DNA from 2 places in the Paraliobacillus sp. JSM ZJ581 genome. Region 1 is predicted to be linked to the other one. Evidence: a T-box and tRNA genes for the amino acid it is inferred to sense, from the RefSeq annotation. Region 1 holds a T-box; the other holds one or more tRNA genes.

Evidence for each region. The T-box of region 1 lies ahead of alaS (alanine--tRNA ligase). A T-box ahead of a tRNA ligase gene usually reads a tRNA of that ligase, here a tRNA-Ala.
Region 2: it has a tRNA-Ala gene. The T-box ahead of alaS (alanine--tRNA ligase) is inferred to sense a tRNA for this amino acid. The anticodon was not compared.

What each region holds. Positions count from the first base shown of each region.
Region 1 is NZ_JBISEP010000009.1:8,704-12,130, forward strand. It holds gene ACH6CY_RS07170 (hypothetical protein) at 1-202, shown strand, start outside; gene ACH6CY_RS07175 (AI-2E family transporter) at 230-1,297, shown strand; T-box leader at 1,430-1,636, shown strand; gene alaS (alanine--tRNA ligase) at 1,704-3,427, shown strand, end outside.
Region 2 is NZ_JBISEP010000011.1:7,911-11,337, forward strand. It holds gene ACH6CY_RS08120 (CBS domain-containing protein) at 1-30, opposite strand, end outside; gene ACH6CY_RS08125 (MarR family winged helix-turn-helix transcriptional regulator) at 182-619, shown strand; gene ACH6CY_RS08130 (hypothetical protein) at 691-867, shown strand; gene ACH6CY_RS08135 (hypothetical protein) at 1,076-1,201, shown strand; tRNA gene ACH6CY_RS08140 (tRNA-Ala) at 1,234-1,306, opposite strand; gene ACH6CY_RS08145 (PLDc N-terminal domain-containing protein) at 1,461-1,646, shown strand; gene ACH6CY_RS08150 (ABC transporter ATP-binding protein) at 1,651-2,553, shown strand; gene ACH6CY_RS08155 (ABC transporter permease) at 2,553-3,326, shown strand.

The sequences.
Region 1 (3,427 bases):
AGGAGTGAGTGTATTGCGTTGTCCAAATTGTAAAAGTAAAAACATTGGTCGGATAGGTAATCAACATTATTATTGTTGGGAATGCTTTATAGAATTAAAATTAGAGGAAAATATATTTCATATGGATCAAGTAGAAGAAGATGGCTCCTTAAGTTCATTAAATGATCTTTTTACAGAAGAAGATCGATCTTTACAAAGATAATGGATATCTTAATAAGGAGTAATCGATATGCTTTCAAGAAGAATTATTAGAAAGTGGCTTGGTCTATTTATTTTGGGAATTGTTATACTACTTTTCGTTTATCTATTGTATCTCTTATTTCCTTTTTACCGTCAATTACTTGCGATCATCATTAAAATCTTGCTGCCCTTTTTTATTGCGGCATTTATAGCCTATTTATTGCATCCTCTAATTGAAAAGATTCACCACTATCATATTCCTAGAAGTTTTGTGATTATTGGTGTTTATATTTTGTTTTTTGGAGGTGCTGCTGTTGCTAGCTATTATGGATTTCCAGCGCTAGTAAAACAAATAAAGGAGTTACAACAAGCATTACCAAATTTCTTTAATACATATCGTCATACAATTTATCGATTGTATGAAAACACTGCTTTTTTACCTGAAACATTTCATGATCAAATGGATGGTTTTTTTAGTCATATAGAAAATAGCGTTGAGGATTGGGTTGCGAATATATTAAAACGGGCGACCAGAATCATGGATATCGTAATGGTTATAGCAGTTATTCCTGTCTTAGTATTTTACATGTTAAAAGATTTTGATTTAATCAAATCAAGCTTAATTAAGTTATTTCCAAAGAAGCACCAGTCCAAAATAAAACTACTTTTACCTGCGGTTGATCATGGATTAGGAAGTTATATTCGAGGACAATTAATCGTTTGTTTCTTTGTTGGCTTAACATCTTATTTCATTTTAGTACTAATTAATATGAAATACCCACTAATATTAGCGATTATTATGTCAGTGACAAATATTATACCTTACTTTGGTCCACTTATTGGTGCGTTGCCAGCAATTATTATTGCTTTTACCATTTCAACGAAACAAGTAATCTATGTCGGTTTAGGCGTGATATTCGTTCAAATCATTGAAGGGAATTTACTATCGCCATATATCGTTGGAAAAAGTGTACATCTACACCCGGTTTTGATTATATTCATTTTATTAGTAGGTGGAGAAATTGCTGGAATTATTGGCATGATCATCGCTATTCCATTAGTAACCATTTTCAAAGTTGTTATGAATCAAAGTAAGCGTGACAATTTATCACCATAATCTTGCTTGTTGAGTGTATTGAATTTAACTTAAGTGAAAGGATGTATATTAGTTATTAGCTCAAGTTCTTTTCAAAATCCATGAAAGATTGACAGAAAATCAAAAATTAACTATACTATCGTAAATAGTGATTGAAAAACGTAGAGAAACAATAGTATGTAACAGACCATTTTAAGAGAGGAATTTCCGTGGCTGTAAGAAATTCTAAATGAAGGGTTACAGAAGCTAGTTTGGAGTGCAGCTAATTTCTGCCGGCTAAACACCGTTATCGTTTTAAGGTGATGAATCTTATGGTTCATAATCAGGGTGGTACCGCGATAGTCAACTCTCGTCCCTGCATATTTTTGCAGAGAAGAGAGTTTTTTTATTATCAAAAGAAGATTAATTATTTAGGAGGCTTTAAAAGATGAAGCAATTAACGTCTGCGGAAGTACGACAAATGTTTTTAGATTTCTTTGAAGAGAAAGGGCATCGCATCGAGCCTAGTGCATCTCTTGTGCCAAAAGATGATCCAACACTACTATGGATTAATAGTGGTGTAGCCACATTGAAAAAATATTTTGATGGGCGAGTGATTCCGAATAACCCAAGAATTGTTAATGCACAAAAATCAATTCGCACAAATGATATTGAAAATGTTGGTTTTACCTCTAGACATCATACTTTTTTTGAAATGTTAGGAAACTTCTCCATTGGGAATTATTTTAAAGAAGAAGCAATTATGTGGGCATGGGAATTTTTAACGGATAAAAAATGGATTGGCTTTGATCCAGAGAGATTGTCTGTAACTGTCCACCCAGAGGATGATGAGGCATATGATCTTTGGAAAAATCAAGTTAAACTTCCAGAAGAACGAATCATTCGATTAGAAGAGAATTTTTGGGATATTGGAGAAGGTCCAAGTGGCCCAAATACAGAGATATTCTATGATCGAGGCGAATCATTTGGCAATGATCCAAATGATCCGGAATTGTATCCAGGTGGAGAAAACGATCGCTATTTAGAGATTTGGAATTTAGTATTTTCACAATTTAATCATAACCCAGATGATACATACACCCCGTTACCTAAGAAGAATATTGATACAGGAATGGGACTAGAGCGAATGGTTTCCGTTATTCAAGACACACCAACGAACTTTGAGACTGACCTTTTCCTTCCCTTAATTAAAAAAATTGAGACGTTTGCAAATGTTAAATATGGAAAAAACAAACAAACGGATGTAGCTTTTAAAGTTATTTCTGACCATATCCGAACAGTTTCTTTTGCCATTGCGGATGGTGCATTACCTTCAAATGATGGTCGTGGTTATGTTTTAAGAAGGTTGTTGAGAAGAGCGGTTCGTTTCGCAAAACAAATTGGAGTTGAAAAGCCGTTTATGTATCAGCTAGTTGGTACAGTTGCAGAAATTATGCAAGCATTTTATCCTGACTTAAAGAAAAAACAAAGCTTTATCGAAAATGTCGTGAAAACAGAAGAGGAAAGATTTCACGAAACATTACATGAAGGTTTGGTAATATTAGAAGAGATTATTGAAAAAGAAAAACAGCAAGGTAAAAATGTTTTCCCAGGTACCGAAGTATTTCGATTATATGATACTTATGGATTTCCAAAAGAGCTCACAGAAGAATATATAGCTGATGTTGGATTTACTATGGATGAAGTGGGCTTTGAAAAAGAAATGCAGAAGCAGAAAGAGCGTGCGCGAAATGCAAGGCAAAAAGTAGATTCAATGCAAGTACAAGACGAAGTGTTTCATACATTAGAAGTAGAAAGTGAATTTATCGGTTATGATCAATTAACAGTCGATACAACGATTGGAGCTATCATTGAAAACAAAACATTTGTTGATCAATCTTCAGAAGAGGAACTGTACATTGTTTTAACAGAAACACCTTTCTATGCGGAAAGTGGCGGACAAATTGCTGATAAAGGTTGGCTTTATTCTGAGCATGGTGAAGCAAGAGTAGAAGATGTGCAAAAAGCACCAAAAGGACAAAATCTACTTAGAGTGGTTGTTACAAGTGGAATTATAGTACAAGGTAGTAAGGTTCAGGCAGTTGTTGATAACAACGCACGAACACGGATTGAAAAAAATCATACTGCAACACATTTATTGCACCAAGCATT
Region 2 (3,427 bases), on a different contig from region 1:
AGGATATTTCATTAGTTGGTTTGCATTCAAAATGACTTCCTCCAATTATCAAAAATAGTTGCATGATACAATTAAATAATTCTATTATGCAACCATTTCCTTGTCAATTTATTTGATTTAAGGTAAAACTAAAAGAAAGGATAGGATATGTGAGAAAATAACATATAAGGTGATGTGAAAGATGAGTAATGACTCTATTGAATCAATTGAAATCGAAATGGCCATTTTAACGAGAAGAATAACGATGCTTGCAACTGAGAAAAAAAAGGCATTTGACCGTTCTTCATATTTACTTTTACAAGCATTAGCTACTCATGGAGAAACTGGGGTAAAGAAGTTAGCGACTATCTTGCAATTAGATATTTCCACTATTAGTAGACAGGCCGCTTTACTAGAACAAAAACAATTAATAAGAAAAATACCCAATCGAATAGATAAAAGGTCTTATTATTATCAAATTACTAAAAGCGGAAAAAAAACATTACACGCTTATAAACAAAAAAGAATGGCATTTTTCTCAGATTTATTAGCAGATTGGTCACACAAAGACCGTATCAAATTTAGTCAATTACTAGAGAAATTTAATCAAACTGCACAGGAATATTATCGAAAAAAATAACATATTAAGGAACTAATGTGGTAAAAAATTGAACAATGCTATATAATACACCTATAGAATGAGGTGAGGAGATGATTGGTTTAAATGTTCTTTCCCTTTTAATATTGATCATACTGTATGTTGGTATACCAGTTGCCGTTATTTTATTATTAAAGTGGATTTATCATATAAAAAAGAACAGTGACTATCAAGTAGAACAAAACAAGCGTATGATTCAATTACTGAAAAAAATGGAAGACAATGCTTAATATAAGGATAACATTGCTTTCTACCTTCCTTGAAAATAGCAACGTATATGTAACGTTTATCCTTACATTAAAAAACTAACCTAATAGAATCCCTCCATTCCATTAGGCTAGTTTTACCTTGTTATCTATTTTAATAAATAATAGCTTGTACAATAAATGACGTGGATAAGTAAAGAGCTTACAACAGTCATTTATTATCCAAAATGTAATGTTACAGACATTATATCAATACTTATTAATTGCACCGTCTACTGCATGTCATTTTTTGAATGCTGGTGCTCCTTTTAATCAATTATTTCACGCTATAAAAACTATACTACCTATTTATTTTTAAAATCGGGCAAAGCGTTTTTTGTTACTATAGTATGGAGCATAGCGGGATCGAACCGCTGACCTCTTGCATGCCATGCAAGCGCTCTCCCAGCTGAGCTAATGCCCCAAAAAAAAAGACTCATCATTCACAACTAAACAAAATATATTCCTATAATCATCAGAAGTCTAATTACATTATAGCCACTTTCAAAACAAAACACAATTAATATTGAAACTTATTATTCATCTTTATCGTATAATTATTTGGAGGTGAAACGTTAATGGATATCTTTCTACTACTTGCACCGTTAATTGTTTTAGAAGCAATTCTCGTAATTGTAGCTCTATTAGCTTGGTTTAAAACCGATAAAACAAACGGCCCTCGTTGGCTATGGTTATTTATTATTTTATTGTTACAAATTATCGGTCCTATTCTATTCTTTATCATTGGGAGGAGGCAACAGTAATTTCATGTTCAACGTACAACATGTAACTAAAAAATTTAATGGCAATCCAGTTGTAAATGATATATCTTTTCGTTTGGAATCCGGAAAATGTGTCGCACTACTCGGGGCAAACGGGGCAGGAAAAACAACGACATTACGCATGTTATCTGGATTATTAAAACCAACAAGTGGCTCCATTTCTTTCGAAGGAATGAAACTAGGGGCTGATATTCGAAAACATATTGGTTATCTCCCGCAACATCCTGTTTTTCATGGTTGGATGACTGGGAAGGAATTTCTAATTTACGTTGGTCAACTTGCAAACTTAACAAAAATAAAAGCAACCGAACTTGCTGATTATTATCTTGAACGAGTTGGTATATTAGATGCAAAGGATCAACGTATTAGTAAATATTCTGGCGGAATGAAACAACGATTAGGTATTGCTCAAGCATTGATCCACAGTCCAAGTATGATCATGTTAGATGAACCTGTTTCTTCATTAGATCCAATCGGGCGCAGAGAAGTTTTAACATTAATGGAAGAACTAAAAGAACAAACGACGATTCTGTTTTCAACACATATTTTAAGTGACGCTGAAGAAGTTAGTGATGATTTATTACTCATGCATCACGGAAAAATAGTTGAATCAGGAACATTAAACGAGTTACGTCACAAACACCAAACGTCTAAGGTTAACTTATCTTTTCATGAATCAAATGAAAACTACCTTTCAATGATTGAGCAACTTCCTGGAATTACAACTTGTTACCTTGATCGTGAAGACATTGTTTGTGTCATTACGGATATGGAGTTAACACGACAAGCGTTACTAGCAAAAATAACAGCAGAGCAATGGCCGCTTACTAGGTTTGAAGTAAGTCGAACATCACTAGAAGATTTATTTATGAAGGCGGTGAAAAAGTGATGCAGTGGCGTACAATTTTCCGAAAAGAAATGTTAGAATACTGGCGTAATTTTAGTTGGATATGGGTACCAATTGTATTCATTATTCTTGCGATTATGGATCCACTGACTACTTATTATATGCCGATCATTTTAGACAAAGCTGGTGGACTTCCTGAAAGTGCAGTTTTTGAAATGCCTGATATTTCTGCTGTTGATGCATTTATGATGAGTCTGAGTGAATATAGTATGTTTGGTGTACTGGTGATTGTATTAATTACTATGGGGGCGATAGCAGGGGAACGAAAAAGCGGCGTAGTAGAGCTCATTTTAGTAAAGCCGGTACATTACGGAACGTATATCTCAAGTAAATGGGCTGCTAAATTAACTGTTGTATTGGCTTCTGCTAGCATCGGACTCTTAACTAGTTGGTATTATGTCAGTTTATTATTCGGTGACATACCATTTGTTCTGATCATACAAGCAATTTTCTTCTATAGTTTATGGTTCGTGCTTGTTATCACAATCACTATTTTCTTTAGTTGTTTATTCAAATCATCTTCGGCAGTCTTTGGCACTTCAATTGTTACTTTGATAAGTATGTCTGCTATTTATCGTGTATTCTCACATAAACTGAGCTGGTTTCCAAATAGCTTAAGCGGTCATATTAGTGAAATGCTACAGACTGAAACGATTTCAAATTCACTCTGGGGTGCGTCAATGATTACAATTGCCTCTACCCTAATCATACTATCTATTTCTATTCATATCTTTAGAAAAAAAGAACTCGCTTGACTAGAGGAAGCTTCTTATAACAGAAGCTTCCATTTTTTAAGAACATATAGACCTTCAAATGACTAAAAGTAAGTACTACCAGCCAGACATTTGTAACAATA